One region of the Heyndrickxia sp. FW510-T9 genome, then DNA from elsewhere that is predicted to be linked to it. Evidence: a T-box and tRNA genes for the amino acid it is inferred to sense, from the RefSeq annotation. Region 1 holds a T-box; the other holds one or more tRNA genes.
The links. The T-box of region 1 lies ahead of serS (serine--tRNA ligase). A T-box ahead of a tRNA ligase gene usually reads a tRNA of that ligase, here a tRNA-Ser.
Positions count from the first base shown of each region.

Region 2: it encodes a tRNA-Ser, which carries the amino acid that the T-box ahead of serS (serine--tRNA ligase) is inferred to sense. The anticodon was not compared.

Region 1 is NZ_JBYSWK010000078.1:3,118-13,119, forward strand. Features, by position in the region: gene AC3WJF_RS22040 (serine hydrolase) at 1-1,140, shown strand, start outside; gene pdxS (pyridoxal 5'-phosphate synthase lyase subunit PdxS) at 1,261-2,142, shown strand; gene pdxT (pyridoxal 5'-phosphate synthase glutaminase subunit PdxT) at 2,157-2,741, shown strand; T-box leader at 2,805-3,024, shown strand; gene serS (serine--tRNA ligase) at 3,071-4,351, shown strand; tRNA gene AC3WJF_RS22060 (tRNA-Ser) at 4,553-4,645, shown strand; gene AC3WJF_RS22065 (deoxynucleoside kinase) at 4,784-5,452, opposite strand; gene AC3WJF_RS22070 (deoxynucleoside kinase) at 5,436-6,089, opposite strand; gene AC3WJF_RS22075 (glycoside hydrolase family 18 protein) at 6,307-7,593, opposite strand; gene tadA (tRNA adenosine(34) deaminase TadA) at 7,776-8,285, shown strand; RNA gene ffs (signal recognition particle sRNA large type) at 8,375-8,639, shown strand; gene dnaX (DNA polymerase III subunit gamma/tau) at 8,814-10,002, shown strand, end outside.
Region 2 is NZ_JBYSWK010000014.1:15,368-25,369, forward strand. Features, by position in the region: gene AC3WJF_RS09430 (YjcZ family sporulation protein) at 342-497, shown strand; gene AC3WJF_RS09435 (DUF4183 domain-containing protein) at 1,240-1,620, shown strand; gene AC3WJF_RS09440 (DUF4183 domain-containing protein) at 1,708-2,001, shown strand; tRNA gene AC3WJF_RS09445 (tRNA-Ser) at 2,538-2,629, opposite strand; gene AC3WJF_RS09450 (hypothetical protein) at 2,787-2,987, shown strand; gene nagE (N-acetylglucosamine-specific PTS transporter subunit IIBC) at 3,029-4,984, shown strand; gene AC3WJF_RS09460 (YvrJ family protein) at 5,135-5,266, opposite strand; gene AC3WJF_RS09465 (DUF2922 domain-containing protein) at 5,426-5,644, opposite strand; gene AC3WJF_RS09470 (DUF1659 domain-containing protein) at 5,774-5,992, opposite strand; gene AC3WJF_RS09475 (winged helix-turn-helix transcriptional regulator) at 6,173-6,535, opposite strand; gene AC3WJF_RS09480 (NADP-dependent oxidoreductase) at 6,680-7,621, shown strand; gene AC3WJF_RS09485 (hypothetical protein) at 7,660-8,055, shown strand; gene AC3WJF_RS09490 (VanZ family protein) at 8,474-8,881, opposite strand; gene AC3WJF_RS09495 (SOS response-associated peptidase) at 8,897-9,556, opposite strand.

The sequences.
Region 1 (10,002 bases):
ATTTTATTAGAATCTATTAAAAAAGGAAAAGTAAAATGGGATCAAGAATATACACCGAGTGATTATGTTGTTAAAATATCCCACGATACAACTCTATCAAATGTTCCATTAAGAAAAGACATGAAATACAAGATTATTGATCTTTATCATGCAATGGCAATATACTCAGCGAATGCAGCGACAATTGCCATCGCTGAAACGATTGCAGGTTCTGAAACGAATTTTGTAAAGATGATGAATGATAAAGCAAAAGAACTTGGGTTAAAGGATTATAAGTTTGTAAATTGTAGTGGCTTAAACAACTCGGATTTACAAGGTATGTATCCTAAAAAATATGGTGGACCGAAAGACGAAAATGTGATGTCTGCAAGAGCAACGGCAAAACTTGCTTTTCATTTAGTAAATGATTATCCAGAAATGTTGAAAACATCGAGCATTCCTAAAATGGTCTTTCATGCTGGACCTGGTGAGGATATTAAAATGGATAACTGGAACTGGATGCTTCCTACATTAATATATGGTTCTAAAGACAATGGAGTCGATGGTTTGAAAACAGGTACCACTGATTTTGCTGGTTCTTGTTTTACAGGAACAGCTATGCGTAATGGGATGCGAGTAATTACGGTTGTGATGAATGCAACAAATGCTAAAGGACAAAGTGTAAAAACTGCAAGATTTGATGAAACTAAAAAAATGATGGATTATGCTTTTAGTAATTTTTCAGTAAAAGAAGTGTATCCTAAAAACTATGAAATTAGTAAACATAAAACCTTACCAGTGTTAAAAGGTAAGGAAAAAAATGTAAAAATCCTTACAACAGCACCACTTCACTTGGTTGTTAAAAATGGTGATGAGAAGGCTTATAAACCTGTCTTAGTTTTAGATAAGAATAAGCTTGATAAAGATGGTAACCTTGTTGCACCTGTGAAAAAGGGTGAGGTTGTTGGAAAGCTAGTAGCACAATATAGTGGATCTAAAGATTTTGGTTATTTATACGGTCAAAAATCAGCAAATGTTGATGTTGTAGCGGCAAATAATGTTGATAAAGCAAATTGGTTTGTTTTAATGATGAGAGGAATTGGACATTTTTTCGCTAATATTTGGAGTGGAGTAACATCTACTGTAAAAGGCTGGTTCTAGAGAGATATTATACAAGAAAAGTATTTTTGAACACCTTCTTGACAAGGTGTTCTTTTTAATGTTTATTAATCATAGGAACTTAATAGGATTTTCACTTTTTAAGAAAAAGGGGTAAAAGTCATGAGAACAGGAACGGATAGAGTAAAACGTGGCATGGCAGAAATGCAAAAGGGCGGCGTTATTATGGATGTTATAAATGCCGAACAAGCAAAAATTGCAGAAGATGCTGGTGCAGTTGCAGTTATGGCACTTGAACGTGTTCCTTCGGATATTCGTAAGGCTGGTGGAGTAGCTAGAATGGCAGACCCACGTATTGTAGAAGAGGTAATGGGTGCGGTTACGATTCCTGTAATGGCAAAAGCTAGGATTGGTCATATTGTTGAAGCAAGGGTTCTTGAGGCGATGGGTGTTGACTATATTGATGAAAGTGAAGTATTAACACCTGCAGATGAAGAATTTCATTTGAATAAAAAGGATTATACGGTTCCATTTGTTTGCGGGTGCCGTGATCTTGGAGAAGCTGCAAGGCGTATCGGTGAAGGTGCTTCTATGCTACGTACAAAAGGAGAGCCAGGCACAGGTAATATTGTAGAGGCAGTAAGACATATAAGAAAAGTAAATGCACAAGTTAGAAAAGTAATTAGTATGAATGAAGATGAATTAATGACAGAAGCAAAACTACTAGGCGCTCCTTATGAAGTATTGCTTGAAATTAAAAAACATGGTGGTCTTCCTGTTGTAAACTTTGCAGCTGGTGGAGTTGCAACACCAGCAGATGCAGCACTTATGATGCAATTAGGTGCTGACGGAGTTTTTGTTGGATCTGGGATTTTTAAATCAGAAAACCCTGCAAAATTCGCAAAAGCAATAGTAGAAGCTACAACGCATTATCAAGATTATGAACTTATTGCCAATATTTCTAAAAATCTTGGAACGGCGATGAAGGGAATTGAAATATCTTCATTATCACCAGAATCTCGTATGCAAGACCGAGGCTGGTAAGGAGAATCGTTATAATGACTAAAATCGGTGTACTTGGCCTCCAAGGGGCTGTTAGAGAGCATGTTAACGCAATTGAAAACTGTGGTGCTACAGCGGTTGTAGTAAAGCAAAAAGAACAACTAGAAGAACTGGATGGATTAATTCTACCTGGTGGAGAAAGTACGACGATGCGAAAGCTCATTGACAAGTATGATTTTTTAGATGGGTTGAAAAATTTCGCCAAGCAGGGTAAACCAATGTTCGGTACATGTGCAGGATTAATTTTGCTAGCTAAGTCCATTGTTGGTTATGATCAGCCACATATCGGAGTATTGGATGTTAAAGTGGAGAGAAATTCTTTTGGCCGCCAAAAGGAAAGCTTTGAAACAGATTTAGATATTGCGGGGGTAGCAGATGAATTTCCCGCAGTATTTATCCGTGCTCCGCATATTGTTGAGGCTGGAGAAAATGTTGAAGTACTGGCCAAACATGAAGGTAAAATAGTTGCTGCACGCGAAGGTCAATTTCTCGGTTGTTCTTTCCATCCTGAATTAACAGATGATGATAGGCTAACAAATTATTTTGTTGAGATGGTAAAAAAATCAATAGAAAATGCATAAAAGCAGTTGCATTTAGGTAAAATTTATAGTAAATTATCATTTAATATTAACAAATAGCATTATTAAAAATCATTGACAGGAAATAGTAACAAGTTATTCTTTTCTAAGAGAGTCGGTGGCTGGTGTAAACCGATAAAGAAAATTTGTGAATCCATCCTTGAGTGAAGTACTGAAAGTTTTAGGCTAGTAAGTACTTTCGGGTAAAACCGTTATCGATTGAAGTGGAAAGCAAGATTGTTTGCTTTCAATTTGGGTGGCAACGCGGGTAACTCTCGTCCCTTTAGGGGACGGGAGTTTTTTGTTTTTATTAAGTAAAGGAGGAAAATTTCATGCTGGATATTAAATATTTAAGAGCCAATTTTGAAGAGGTAAAGGAAAAATTACAGCATCGCGGTGAAGATTTAACCGATTTTGATAAGTTTGAGGAATTAGATACAAAAAGACGAGAATTAATTGTAGTTACAGAGGATTTAAAGAGCAAGCGAAATGAAGTAAGTCAAAAAATAGCACAAATGAAAAGGGAAAAACAAAATGCAGATAATCTCATTGTTGAAATGCGTGAGGTTGGGGAAAAAATAAAACAATTTGATGATGAGTTGCGTCAAATTGAAGATACATTGGATCGCATTCTTATGTCTATTCCAAATATTCCTCATGAGAGTACTCCAATTGGCGAATCAGAAGATGACAACGTTGAAATTCGCAGGTGGGGAGATGTTAGAAGTTTCGACTTTGAAGCTAAACCACATTGGGATATAGCTACAGATTTAAATATAGTGGATTTTGAGCGTGCAGCAAAAGTAACAGGTAGCCGTTTCGTATTTTATAAAGGGTTAGGTGCTAGATTAGAACGTGCTTTATGGAACTTTATGATAGATCTTCACGTAGAGGAACATGGTTATGAAGAGATATTGCCGCCATACCTAGTGAATCGTACAAGTATGACAGGTACTGGACAACTTCCAAAATTTGAAGAAGATGCATTTTTAGTAGAAAGTGAAGATTACTTTCTTATTCCAACAGCGGAAGTTCCAGTAACTAATTTTCATCGAGATGAAATCTTGACTGGAGATCAACTTCCTATTAGCTATGCGGCATTCAGTGCATGTTTCCGTTCTGAAGCAGGTTCAGCTGGACGTGATACTAGAGGCCTCATCCGTCAACATCAATTTAATAAGGTTGAGCTAGTGAAATTTGTAAAGCCAGAGGATTCTTATGAAGAACTTGAGAAATTAACAGGAAATGCCGAGAAAGTGCTTCAATTACTTGGATTACCATACCGTGTTTTAAGTATGTGTACAGCAGATCTAGGGTTTACAGCTGCTAAAAAATACGATATTGAAGTATGGATCCCAAGCTACAATGCTTATCGCGAGATTTCTTCTTGCAGTAACTTTGAGGCATTTCAAGCTCGTAGGGCAAATATTCGTTTCCGAAGGGAATTAAATGCAAAGCCTGAGCATGTTCATACTCTAAATGGATCAGGATTAGCAATCGGACGTACAGTTGCGGCTATTTTAGAGAACTTCCAACAAGAGGATGGAAGTGTAGTAATTCCAGAAGTGTTACGTCCATATATGAGAAATGTGGATGTTATTAAAACAAAATAATTTTTCGTGATTTTTTACTTCAAACCGCTTTATGCGTACATGTTCTCTAAGTTTTCTCTCGCTAAAACGGTTCACGTGTACGCATAGGGCGAATAATATTAATACAATCCATTTTGCTAATGGAGAAGTGTAATAAAAAAACAATTAATAAATTGTGTTGACAAGTTGATTATTATTTGTTATATTATTACTTGTCGATACGGAGGAATACCCAAGTCCGGCTGAAGGGATCGGTCTTGAAAACCGACAGGCGGGTTAAACCGCGCGGGGGTTCGAATCCCTCTTCCTCCGCCATATTGTACAATAAAACACGCATAGTTTATTGGAGATTTTAAAATCCGTTACTTTTGTAACGGATTTTTTGTTTTAAATAGATGAGAGTGCTTAAAAGAAGTCGCCATAATGGCGACTTCTTTTTTAGAAAGTCTAAAATTATTTCTTTAGCAATTGAGTTTGCTTAAGAAAATAGCTTATTCTTTCAATAATTGGTTCAACACTTGTTTCATCACTAATTAAATCATAATCATTAATATTAAGACGAAGGACAGGGCAAGCGTTAAAAGAATTGATCCAGTCTTCATAGCGATTATGCATCTCGATCCAATATTCAATTGGTGTCTTTTGTTCCATTGGTCGACCACGTCTTTGAATTCTTTCCAAAACATCTTCAATAGAGCCATCTAAATAAATTAATAAGTCCGGATGTGGAAAATAAGGTGTCATCACCATTGCATCAAATAAATTTTTATAAGTTTCATAATCAACCTCAGACATATTCCCTTTTTCATAATGCATTTTGGCGAATATTCCAGTGTCTTCATAAATAGAACGATCTTGAATAAAGCCCCCACCATATTCAAAAATTCTCTTTTGTTCTTTAAACCGCTCTCCCAAAAAATAGATTTGCAAATGAAAGCTCCATCTTTTAAAGTCGTTATAAAACTTATCTAGGTATGGGTTGGAATCTACCTTTTCAAAAGATGTACGGAAGCCTAATGCATTAGCTAATGTATTGGTCATCGTTGATTTTCCTACTCCTACAGTACCTGCGATTGTGATGACTGTATTATTAGGAATTCCATATTTATTGCGAAGTTCCATAACAATGTGCCCCTTTTTGTAAAGTTAAGGATAATTGATCCATAATATATTGAAGATCACCTTCGTATTGGATAAAATCTAAATCGTCTCCATTAAATCGCAAAACAGGGATGTTAGGATGAGTACGTTCAAAGTTATCCATAAAAAGGTCATAGTCTGCTGATAATTGTTTTAAGTAATCTGTACTTATATTTTTTTCGAATTCTCTGTCTCTCATTTTTATTCTCTTCATGACAGTATCTAAACTAGCATTTAAGTATATAACTACATTAGGCTGAGGCATGTCCTTCGTTAAAATGTTATAGATTTGCAAATATTTTTGATATTGTTCTTCTTTTAATGTTCGTCTCGCAAATATAAGGTTTTTAAATATATGATAATCAGACACAACTGGCTTATTTTCTTGGAGATAATGAATGTGTATATCCTCAAGCTGTTTGTAGCGATTGCAAAGGAAAAACATCTCTAATTGGAAACTCCATTCCTCGATATTATCGTAGAACTTTTCAAGAAATGGGTTCTCATCAACAATTTCTTTTAACAAATGATAACGAAAGTGAGAAGAAATTGCTTTTGCTAGAGAGGTTTTTCCAATACCAATTGGTCCTTCAACCGTAATAAACGGTAGAGTTTCCATGTATTGTCCTCCTCAAGTCTTTTTCCAATGTCCGTTCATGGAAAAATGATGAAACATATAAAAACAAACTAATACATATTTTAGCACATGTTACATTAGTGTGGTACGGAATATAATTCTAAATGAGAAAAGCGGGAGTCTTGCTAATCCGCTGCTGATAGACGTTGGAGATAGACAGAACAAAACCCCCTTTTAATGAATAAGGGGGTTCTTCGAGTTATTTTTTTTCAACATTAAAATTTTCTACAATTAAAAGCCAATTTTGTGGAAAGGATAATCCGAGTTTCCAATAGCTCATGCCTCGTAGATTTAATTCTTCTAGAAGGTTAAATTTCGCTTGAATCGATCTTGCATCTTCAAACCAAACCTTATGTTTTTTGCCAGAGTCATCAACATAGTCTATATTCGGTGCTTGCGACTCAAAATCATAGTTAATTGAGACGTTGTGATTAGCGGCAATTTGAATAGCTTGCTGGGGACTTATTGCCTTGGCAATATCTTTACCAGGAGTAAAAGGAAGTGTCCAATCATAACCATATAAATTTTGTCCCATTAATATTTTTTTGGAAGGCATTTCGGTTATAGCGTACTCTAACACCTTCCTGACAGGGTTAATAGGTGATACTGCCATTGGGGGTCCACCACTATATCCCCATTCATATGTCATGATAACAACAAAATCTACAATTTCACCATGCGCTTTATATTCATGTGCTTCATACCATTTACCTTTCTGGTCAGCGCTAGTTTTTGGAGCTAATGCAGTGGACAAAAACCATCCTTCCTTAGAAAATCGATCTTTAGCTTTGCGTAAAAATCGATTATAGGCTTCTTTGTCTTGTGGTCGCAAATATTCAAAGTCTATATGAATATCACGAAAACCATATTTTTTTGCTGTAGAAACAATATTGTTTAAAAATGTATTTTGTATGGCTTGATCCGTTAATAGGATCCTCCCTAACTCATCGCTGAATTGCCCTTGTTCTTGATTATTTATAGCCATAACTAAGACATTTCGGTTTTTTTTTGCGATATCAGGTAAATTCCCTAAAGGAGGTTCTATTAATGATCCATTGCGATTTACCCGAAATGCAAAAGGGGATAAATAGGTTAAGTATGGAGCTGCCTCCCTTGAGCTATTTTCTAATGCTGTTGAAACTGTATTACCAAATGGTTCGACATAAGCATTAAATTCTGCATTCACTTTTCTTTGCTGAGGTATATATAGTCTCATTCCGATCTGCAATGGTTGGTTAGCAGAAATTCCATTTATCCTTGTAAGTTCAGCAGCTGTTGTGTGAAATTTGCGGGCAATGGAAAATAAACTATCACCACGCTGCACCCAATAAAAGCTTCCTACAATAGGAATAACAATTGCCTGCCCGACTACTAAACGGTCTGGATTTGGCAGTTCATTAGCGGAAATCAGCTCACTGCTCGATACTTGATAGAATCTAGCAATTCCTTCTAGCGTTTCATTTGATCTTACAACATGTATTTGCATTTAAATCCCTCCTTTTATGTTGAATTTAATTATGTGTAAAATCAGTTTTTATCTCCCTTAAACATTCTATGTCTACTAAGAAAAATAATGTTATATTTATCAGATTTACACCTGTATTCCTTCGATTTATTCTGCCTTTAAGTTATAATGAGCAAAGAATATGAAAATACGGGGTTTAAGCTATGAATTTGGCTACAGTTATGGATGATACACACTTTATGCAGCTTGCATTGCAAGAAGCAAGGAAGGCTGCAGAAATTAATGAAGTTCCGATTGGTGCAGTTATTGTTATTGATAATAAAATAGTGGCATCCGCTCACAACCTTCGGGAATCAACTCAGAATGCCACAACTCATGCGGAATTGTTGGCGATTCAAAATGCATGTAACAATCTTGGTTCTTGGCGACTTGAGAATGCCGTTTTGTACGTTACATTAGAACCTTGTCCTATGTGCAGTGGGGCAATAATTCTTTCACGAATAAAAAGGGTTGTATTTGGGGCTCATGATCCTAAAGCTGGGTGTGCAGGCAGCTTAATGAATTTATTGGACGACAAAAGGTTTAACCATCAATGTGAAGTAACCAGTGGTGTATTAGAAAAGGAATGTAGTGAAATATTAAGTGAGTTTTTCCGTCAAATTCGCCATAAAAAAAAGCAAGAAAAGCTGGGTGGTAGTCCCGCCAATAATTAACAACCTTATATCCGTTGATTTTTTCTTAAAACACTTGTATACTAAATCTAGCGTTATTTTTAACGCAACTAAATATGGTATCAATTTTGCCGTGCTAGGTGGGGAGGTAGCGGTGCCCTGTACCCGCAATCCGCTCTAGCGGGACTGAATCCCTTCTTGAGGCTAGTTTCCTGTAGGGTCTGCCTTAAGTAAGTGGTGTTGACGCTTGGGTCCTGCGCAATGGAAATCCATGAACCATGTCAGATCCGGAAGGAAGCAGCATTAAGTGGACTCTTCCATGTGCCGCAGGGCAGCCTGAGCCGAGCTAACTGCTTAAGTAACGCTTATGGGAGCTAGTCGAAGGAAGGTGCACGGCAGTTAACCTTACATATATAACTCATCCAAATAGGATGGGTTTTTTGTATTAATACAAATAAGTTTTTCCTTATAAATGTGAAAATAAAAAGGTATAAGGTATAATATTAAAAAAGTGATATTATTTGAAGATAAATGGATATTAAAAAATATTAAAAAGAAGGTGGGGGGGATATGGCGTACCAAGCATTATATAGAGTGTGGCGTCCGCAATCATTTGAGGATGTAGCGGGACAAGAGCATGTAATGAAAACACTTCAAAATGCCCTCCTGCAGCAAAAAATCTCGCACGCTTATTTATTTTCGGGCCCAAGAGGGACAGGAAAAACAAGTGCAGCAAAAATATTGGCAAAAGCAATCAATTGCGAAAAGGCTCCGATAGCTGAACCGTGTAATGAGTGTGCAGCTTGTTTGGGTATTACAGATGGATCTATTCCAGATGTTATTGAAATAGATGCAGCATCCAATAATGGGGTCGAGGAAATTCGTGATATACGAGATAAAGTGAAATTTGCTCCGAACGCTGTGCCATATAAGGTCTATATTATTGATGAGGTTCATATGCTTTCCATTGGAGCATTTAATGCCCTATTAAAAACATTAGAAGAGCCTCCTCGGCATGTAATTTTTATTTTGGCAACTACTGAACCACATAAGATACCTTTAACGATAATATCTAGATGTCAACGCTTTGATTTTAAAAGAATTACTGCCAAAGATATTATCAAAAGAATGGTGCATGTTGCAAACGGATCTGGGATACAATTTGAGGAAAAAGCATTTGAAATAATTGCACAAGCTGCAGATGGTGGACTTAGGGATGCGTTGAGTCTATTGGATCAAGCCGTTTCATTTAGTGATGAAGTAATTACAGTGAACGATGCTTTAACGGTTACTGGAGCGATTTCTCAGGAATATTTAAACCAATTGGCTAGGTCAATCCATGAAAATAATGTATCTATCGCATTGCAGACTCTTGAAGATCTTTTATATCAAGGAAAAGATCCAACAAGATTTATCGAAGATCTGATTCTTTATTTTCGAGATATGCTTTTATATAAAACTGCACCAAATCTTGAAGAATCTATAGAGCGTGTGATGGTTGATAGTGATTTCCAAAATCTTTCGAAAGAAATAACAACTGAGCAAATTTATGAATATATTGATATATTAAATAAAACACAGCAAGAAATGAAGTTTTCCAATATACCAAAAATGTATATTGAAGTAGCCTTAATACGTTTATGTGAAACAAAAGCTGCAGTTGTTCATAATAGTGATGATATTCAAAATTTGCTTGGTAAAATTGAAAGGCTCGAAAAAGAAATAAGGAGCCTTAAGGAACATGGTGTGACCGTTTCTC
Region 2 (10,002 bases), on a different contig from region 1:
TAACTCTTAACGTGCTTTTTCATCAAATTCGAAACTCTTGGCAAGTATATGATTCGAATTTTATTTTCCTATTTTAAATAAAGGCGCTCAATATGCATCAATTTTTCAAGAAACTTCAATTTTTTTATTTTGCTGCCCAAGCTTCAACCTTTACATATTTTACGGATCGGGCTAATGCTAAAACATATGCAAAGGTAGTAGCAGGTGGCATTTACAAAAGATATTCAAACTTAGGCTTTCTACACCCCACCTAAAATGATTTTTAATTAGGTGCATGTACAGACAAATTTAATTAATAAACATACTTTATTAAAGATCCGGATAAAGTAGGTGGTGTTGATATGAGTGGTACTGGTGGAGGAAGTTTTGCTTTAATTGTTGTTTTATTTATTCTGTTAATCATTATCGGTGCTTCATATGTTGGTGGTGCTAGTGGAGCAAGTGCTGGTGGGGGAGATCCTGTATTTATTGGTGGATTCTTCCCATTCATTTGGTAAAATTACTTAATAGTGAATATCAACTTCATCGTTTTATCGTATACTTCTTTTTTTTAAGAAATTGCAAATATACATTTATGGAATGGGATTACCCATTCCATATTTATTTCAGTAATAAACCTTGAAATAGGTCAACTCCCTAAGTCGCATCTCACTATTTTGTATGTAGAGATCGGTATATTAATTGGATAAATTATCCACTTTATTCTCCTACTGCCTGGTTTCGTATTTATGAAAATAACTGGTCAACGTACATAAAGGAACAGCATCAATCACAGATTCATAGCCACTCCTAGAAGATGCAGAATTAGCTAGTATAGTGATTAATTTTTTGAAGAACAGCATTCTTTATTCAATTAAACTTGTTAAAAAATCTTTAGAGACTCCAACTAAAATTGCAAATGAATCATATCTATTATTCCATTATTATGGCGCTATTCCTGGAGTAATGATATAAGTCTAATTTTATTGGGAAATCTGGCTTTTTAATATTGAAATTTCCTTAACATTGAAAATCCGCATTTTCCTGACGGTACCCCAATAAGTAAAGAGAACCTTCTCTAATTGAGAGACGCATTTTTTTATTCAATTAATCCCCATTACTTTAATAAGAAACATGTAAGTTTAAAATCTATATAAGATTCGAAGATAAAAATGTGTTTTTTATATGGAGAACTTGTCTTTTACATGATGACTGAAAAAGAATATAAATATATAAAGATATAAATAAGGTGGTGAAAAGATGAACAATCATATTAATATGAGTAATTCAGTGAATATTATTCATATTAGGATTAAAAATGATTGTTGTTGCAAAGAAAAACAATCCGTAACTTTGACTTCCAAGAAATACTTTTCTAAAGTTTCTGAAGGAATTACAAATGGATCTGATTTGCAAATTTCTGCTATTTCTTTTGTCGATGATAATGGATTACCAATTAAAACTTTTCCCGCAACATTTCAATATTTTAATTTATTTATAAATGGAATGCTTCAGGAAAATGGTGTCGGTTTAGTTACCCCTTATGAACTTACATTAAAAGGTGGTTTCATATTGGATAAGGATGACCCGATTTCTTTGGAATTTATAAGTCTCATTTCAAAGAATGATAATACTAAATAAGTTCTTGTCGTTATAGAAAACTATACATTTAATGTATTAATATATAAGCTAAACCTTCTTAAAATTTTCTGAAAGGAGGTGATAAATATGGCAGCGACTCTTATTCCCCCAAATTTTAAATCAAACAAATACTATGCTCCCGCCAGTGCAGGTACAGTTACTGGAGCAGACTTGGTAATTCCAGCAACTGCTTTTGTAGATGACAATGGTGCTTCTATTACTGCATTCAACACTAGTTTTGCAGCTCTAACATTATATATTAATGGACAACCCCAAGAAAACGGTGTAGCTACCGTTACTACTTCAGACTTAACCATTGTTGGTGGAGCTATCCTTGACCCAGGCGATCCTATTGTACTCAATCTCGTTTACAACTTTTAAATAATAACAGTAGTTTTGTCAAAGTCGTAAACAGCACTATCCCCGAAATTTGGCTAGATATCTCCCAAATTTCGGGGTTTTTATATTACTGGAATAACTACCCAAGCAGATGGTTAGTTGTCTTATGATGACAATTCCAATTATTCAGTCCTAATTCAATTCCTATAACAGCACATTTCCTGTATTGTGCGATAAATCGGCTGATCCGGTTATCGTTGTATTCGATGGAACAGCTCTGTATGAATTACCAGGGGAATTTTACCATCCTCCATTTAAGCTAGAAGTATTTCGCACAACTAATCTCCCTTTACTTCAATAAGAAATATCATCCCATGTTGCACTATTATGCCTTTATATTATAAAAAAGCTGATGATCTTATTTGATCATCAGCTTTTCCACTGTTTAATTCACTATATCTTTCTAAAAATTCAAGTATATAATTTCGCCAAGTAAATTCAAGCATAAGCTTTCATTTTACGAAATCTTATGATTGAAGTATCAACCTCAAAGCACAATGCTTTATCGTTATTATGTATGGCGGAGAAGGTGGGATTTGAACCCACGCGGGCAGTTTATACCCCTAACGCATTTCGAGTGCGCCCCCTTCAGCCTCTTGGGTACTCCTCCAAAATAGTTTCCTTCTATTATTATACTAAATTCACCTTTTCTATCAATCAATAATGATATCCAAAGCATGAAATATTCACCCTATATTTCCTTTAAAAGAATATAAATTCCAAAGAATGGATACCTTAAAGGTAAATTATCGTAGGAGGGAGAAGCCTTGGAAACGATTGATTTTTTAACCTTTAAAGAAGACTGGACTTATATTAAAAGAATGATCATCAGTGTAACAGCCCAGTTAGAGGATAATCAAAGTTATGTGCGTGAGAAAGCGATTGATGACTTAATCGATGTGATTCAAGAAATGGACAAACGTGAACCGAAAATGGACAAACGGGAAACGAAGATATCCATAGATTAAACTATTAGATCCATTTTATCACTACTTTAGGAGGAGGATTCATGCTATCATTTCTGCAAAAAATCGGTAAATCCTTAATGCTTCCTATTGCTGTACTACCAGCGGCGGGTTTATTGCTGCGCCTTGGTCAACCGGATTTACTAAATATAAAGTTTATTGCTGAAGCTGGAAATGCTTTCTTTGGAAGCATGGCGATTGGTCAAGATGCTGTTTTTAGCAATCTAGCTCTTCTTTTTGCGATTGGGGTTGCCATCGGATTTGCAAAGGATAACAATGGGGCAGCCGCTTTAGCAGGTGCCATTGGCTATATGGTATTAACTTTTACTACACATGCCATTAATCCTGCTGTTAATATGGGAGTTCTTGGTGGGATTATTTCCGGGATTGTCGCCGGAATGTTATACAATCGGTTCCACGATATTCAACTACCAACTTGGCTTGCTTTTTTTGGTGGAAGAAGATTTATTCCTATCATTACCGCATTAATGGGAGTTATTTTAGGCATTATTTTTGGGTTTATATGGCCATATGTTCAAGATGGTATTGATGCTTTAGCTCATTGGATTACAAGTGCTGGCGCTTTTGGTTATGCAATATACGGATTCTTAAACAGACTCCTTATTCCTTTAGGCTTGCATCATATTATTAACACGCTTGTATGGTTTGATTTCGGAACCTTTAAAGATGCTGCCGGAAATGTGTATCATGGTGATATTACTCGCTTCCTCCACCATGATCCAACTGCCGGAACATTTACGACCGGCTTCTTCCCTATCATGATGTTTGGTCTCCCTGCTGCTTGTTTAGCTATGATGATGACAGCCAAAACGGATCGACGCAGAAAAACTGCGGGTTTACTTCTCGGTATGGCGTTAACTTCATTTGTTACTGGAGTTACCGAACCAATTGAGTTTGGATTTATGTTCGTTTCGCCACTACTTTACATTATTCATGCTTTACTAACTGCCACATCGTTTGCGGTGACATACTTGCTCGGAATTCATGATTCCTTCAGTTTTTCCGCAAGCTTAATTGATTATATTTTGAACTATGGAATTGCCACGAAGCCTCTGCTCTTACTATTAGTCGGCTTAATCTACGGGGTAATCTATTTCATCATATTCTACTTCATCATCAAATGGCGTGATTTAAAAACACCTGGGCGTGAAGATGAGGATGAATTCGCAGATGATGATACTGTCGCACTTTCCGGGAGTGATAAGTATACAATCATGGCTGCCGGATTTTTAAAAGGGCTCGGAGGAAAAGAAAACTTAACTAATATTGATAACTGCGCTACTCGGTTGCGCTTGGATGTTCAGGATAGCGCCAATATTGATGAAACTACGATAAAACGTTTCGGAGCGCGGGGTGTAATGAAGACAAGTAAATCCAGTGTTCAGATCATCGTCGGCCCAGATGTTGAATTTGCGGCAAATGCCTTGAAAAAGCTGTATGCTCTGGACCATCCTCCTGTACCTGAATCACCCGGTTCAGTGAAACAGCCAGAAGCAAACAATATAAATCGAGCTACAAAGTTTGATATGGATACCTTTATTGCTCCTATTAGCGGAAGGCTACTAAAAATAGAAAACGTTCCTGATCAAGTCTTTTCCGAAAAAATGATGGGTGATGGATTTGGGATCGATCCAACAGATGGAGAAGTGCAGTCCCCTTTTAACGGAGTGGTGAAGTCCGTATTTCCAACAAATCATGCGATCGGTTTAGAATCAGAAGCTGGACTTGAGGTGCTAATCCATATGGGGCTGGATACAGTAAATCTTAAGGGTGAAGGATTCACCGTACATGTTAAAGAAGGGGATTGTGTAAAACAAGGACAAAAGCTGGCGCAAATGGATATCGATTTTATTAAGGAGAAGGTTCCATCCATTGTGACACCGATTGTATTTACAAATCTTGAACAAGATAGACAAGTAAAGTTGCTTAAAGATGGAATGATACACCGTGGTGACAAAGGTATTATTGATATTGAATAATTTTTAATCAATGGTATGGCACCTTGCTTCTATGCACCAAATTCATTATTTTCGGCTAGTACTATTAATTATGGTAGTCGATTTAACAGTGAGGTCACAATCAAATTCAAGAAGGCTTGAAAGACAATTTTGCCATTCAAGCCTCTTCCTTTATTCACGACTCTTCATTCGCTCAGGAAGACTTTGAATTGATTGCACGACTGCATCCAGCTTCGTTTCAATACGATACAAAAGATATAGTGATACAACGATGGGAAAGCCGACCTCATTAATGAAGGACATGATACTATCCAAAACAATCCCCTCCTTTCTAATAATAATTCCGTTAATTTGAGCTATAATCCCGCCAAATTTCATAACATTCCCGTGAATACAACTAATAATCCCACGAGTAAAGTACGAAAGGCCTGTCCGAATCGAACAAGGCCTTCCCTACCAAAACTATTCAATCGTATATTCCGTGACATTATGATCGACTAATCTAGCACCCTTCATTTCGGCATAAGCATAACCGGTAGAATTTTGAAAGACATTGGATGCGATTACTTGCTCCATTGCGGCCTTTACCTTCACAGTATCAACAGGCTCGATAGGATCCTCGATCGATATATTAGCAGTTTTATTATTTGCTGTGACAAATTGCAATTCTAGAGTTTTCACTTTTTTCACCTCCCTCATTTTTTTGAAATAGGCTTTGTTAAAAATGATTGTTATTAACGGTACATTCTTACGAAATCAAGTTTAAACCGTAAACAACATTAGCTAACCTAGCCTTGAAATCCTGCTCTATTACGCCTGAATATCCGAGCTGTCATTACGTTCCACACCATAAAGCGCCTTTTGAGATAAAGATGCAATTGCTTGTGCAGCATTTTGCAGCTCATCAGGAGTAGAATCTAGACGAATATTGCTGAAAGTTTTGCTTTTAAACAATTGCTTGCCATCACCGTCTACTCCGTTATCGAAGATTAGCTTTAGTCTGGAATCCTTTAGAAGTATTTCTGCCATTTGTATTCACCTCCCTTCACCTTTTATATAGGCTTCTGGGATAGAAATGGACACCCCTAAAAAAGAAAAAAACGGGCAAAATTCCGCCCGGTTCTTTTGATTATCGAATATCCTTTAGTTTTCAATGATTAGAGGGGATTTCTAGTATAAGACCTCGGTCTATAGTGTTCTTCGATGAAATTATTTATTGTTTTTCTTTTTTTCTAGAATCTCTCTATGCTTTTCTCCCCACTTTCCCATACTTGTGAGTATCGGGAGAAATTCACGTCCTTCTTTTGTTAAAGAGTATTCAACTTTAGGTGGGACTTCTTTATAGACTTCTCTATGAACTAATCCGTCTTCTTCCATTTCCCTTAATTGTCTAGTGAGAATTCCTTTTGAAACACCAGGTAGAAGCTTTTGAAGTTCGTTAAATCGTCTTGTTTCTTTACTTAAGTGCCACATAATAACTAGTTTCCATCTTCCTGCAATTAATCGCTGTGTATAAGAGACAGTGCATTTATTTTCGGGTAAGTTTGGATTTGTCTCTTTATTTAAACTCATGAAAAGTGCCTCCTTTATACTATAGTTCTGTTTTTGTGACTAAGTTATAAAAATGTTACTACTTTTATAAACAATCCCATTAATATAATATATGGTTAGGCCTTAAAAAACCAGCTGGTATATTGAAATAGGGAGTTGAATTGTATGTCTTCATTGGTAATGAATGCTATTAGAGTACATCAATATGGAGATACTGATGTTCTGAAACATGAAAAAATCGCTCGCTCAGAACCAAAAGACAATGAGCTTCTTATTAAAGTCCGCTATGCAACTGTAACTCCATTTGATTGGAAAATGCGTAAAGGGCTCTTGCATAGTATATTTCCTAAATCTTTCCCATATATCCCTGGAGGTTCAATTTCAGGTATCGTTGAAAAAGTTGGAGGCAGTATAAAGAATTTTAAAGTTGGTCAAGCTGTATTCGGTACTGCTATTAATGGTGGTTACACTGAATACGCGATCTCCACTGAAGAAAATATATTGCATATGCCACACGGATTATCATTTGAAAGTGCTGCTACTATTAGAGCTGGTGCTGCTCCTGCATGGAAGGCGTTATTTAGTGAAGGAAATTTACAACCGAATCAAAAAGTGTTGATTCACGCTGCTGCTGGAGGAGTAGGACAATTTGCTGTGCAACTCGCTAAATGGCACGGAGCGAAAGTTGTTGGCACAGCTTCAACTAATAATATTGAATTTGTAAAATCTTTAGGTGCAGATGAAGTAATTGATTATACAAAGACAGCCTTTGAAGATGTTGTAGATGAATTCGACTTAGTTATTGACGCTGTTGGTGGAAATACTTTGGAGCAATCTTGGAAGGTCGTTAAAAAAGGTGGCACACTAGTTAGCCTTACACACCCTCTTTCTTCAGATAAAGCGGAAAAATTGGGCATTCAAGTACACTTTAATACAGGTCAAGCAACAATAGACAATTTAAAAACCATTGCTCAATTACTAGCTGAAGGTAAAATTTCATCTGAAATTGAAAAAGTTTATCCATTGTGTAAAGCGAAAGAATCTCATGAAAAAAGTGAAACTGGACATGCTAGAGGAAGAATTCTGTTGGAAGTTAATTCTATTTAAGATTAGAAAAAATAAAAAAACGCAAGGAGAAGATTAATATGAACTCAAAAGAATTAAGAATTAAAATTGCTGATATATGTGAAAATTATGATAGCCTATATGCTCAACTGGTAAAACCAATTAACCAATTATTAATTAATGTAGACGCTTCAATTAGTGAAGAAACAGCAAATAAAATCATCGAAAATTTAAAGTTATATCACAGTGGGGAAAAATATATTACGGATTGTCACTTTGACGAAAGTGAAAACTTCTTAAAAGACGGAATTGAGCTTATTCAAAATGGGGATTTAGCAAATGGAGCATTACAAATTTATGGGGCTGGTCTGAACTTTGCGAGTTATGCTATGAAAGTTAGTGGTCAAAAAAATGTGAATCCGTACAAAAATTTCGAAGAAAATTTTGGATTAATCATGAACTCATTTAGAAAGTAAGATTGTATGGAAATTCGCCCTTCTATGGGCGAATTTTAATGTTATAATAATCCATTTATTTAAGTTGAGCAATTTATAGCATTTTTAAATAAAGTTTGATTAAACATACACAACAGCTGTGTAGAGATAATCCTTTCTTAACAATATTTGAGCGAAAGTTTTAATCACTCTTTTTTATAAAAATCAAATTGACAATTAGAATAGAGACAACCACTTTGATCAAGCTTTGTTCAAAATGGTTGTTTTTCATTTACCACAAAATAAGGCTGCATCCAATATTTTTATTCAAGCATTATTTCAAACCAACAAAAAAGATACATCCTAGAATATATTGCTCCATAGCTTAATTTTCCTTCCAACTCAATTAAGCATGTAAAATACAGTATTATAAAAAAAGGTAAGGAGTAATAACAAGAAATTACTCCTTACCTTTTGCATATTTCTTTTGAAAATACCTAACAATAAAAATCGCAATAATACAGCCACAAGAGTCAATAATTACGTCCTTAAAAGATGCGGTTCTTCCCGGTACAAAGGATTGATGATATTCATCTGTCGCAGCGTAAATCGTTGTGATCTCCCATGCGAGGAACGTTCTTTTTCTTAAAGCCATGTAAAAGCATACCCCTAGAAAGCCAAAAGCTGATAAGTGGGTAGCCTTACGAAATATGCAATTTACTTTGCTCGCTTGCTCTGGACTTATACCTGTTAATTTTTCAATTATATGCTGTGTGCTGGAACCTGTTGATGCTTGTGTTCCGGTAAAGAAAAAAATCGCGCTGCACATTAATATAGCGATAATCCACCAAAATACTTCTTTTTTCATTTTATAACCTCATTATTATATTAAATTAATCAGTTCTTTTCCTTCATTTTTCGGACTGTTTACGAGAGGTGGAATCGGATATGCCTCCATTTCATAATGGTCATACGGAATTAGGATCTTTTTTGCTTCTTCCCCTAGTTTTCTGTTCAGCCACATTTTTTCTGTTTCCTTCGTTAAAATAACTGGCATCCGATCATGTATCTCTTTCATTAATGGATTTGCATTTGTTGTGATAATTGTACAGGTTTGAAGTTTCTCCCCATTCTGTTCCCAGCGGTCCCATAGTCCTGCAAAGGCAAATGGTTCTCCAGTTTTCAAACGAATATTGTAGGGCTGTTTGGTAGTCTCCTCTTTTTTCCATTCATAAAAACCATCGGCAATTATTAAACATCTTCTTCTAGAGAGGAGTTTTTTGAAGCTTGGCTTTTCAGCTAGCGTTTCTGCACGAGCATTAATCATTTTATATCCTATTTTCGGATCGTTGGCCCATGACGGTACAAGCCCCCATTTTAAAAATCCACCTTTATTACCATGCTCTCCTTGCACAATAGCGAATACATCCTGACTAGGAGCAATATTGTAACGAGGAGATAATTCGATCCAATCTACATTTGTAAGTTCAAATCTCTCCAATAAAATGTCAATATTAGTATAAAGATTGAATCGACCGCACATACTGGAACACTCCAATTTAAGTGATGTTAATTTATTGTATCATAGAAATATTTCTTTAAATAATTTATAGCTAGAAAACACATTGGTATAGAGCAGATTCTTTGATTTCCAGTATTGTCAAAGAATGCAGAATTTCGGGTACGATAACGCCTATATTGTTACCGTTTCTTTAGGAAATCAGCTCTTGCGGGAACAATACTACACTAATTATTACCATTCTCCTTCCCCTCTCCTGTTTACGGGAACAATACTCCCCTGATTGTTACCGTTCTCCTTCCATTCTCTTGTTCGCGGTAACAATACTCCCCTGATTGTTACCGTTCTCCTTCCATTATCTCGTTTGCCGGCACAATCCAACATTCATTGTTATCGTTCTCTCCCCACTCTTGTTTGTGGGAACAATACTTCCCTGATTGTTACCATTCTCCTAAGTCTGACCATGACTA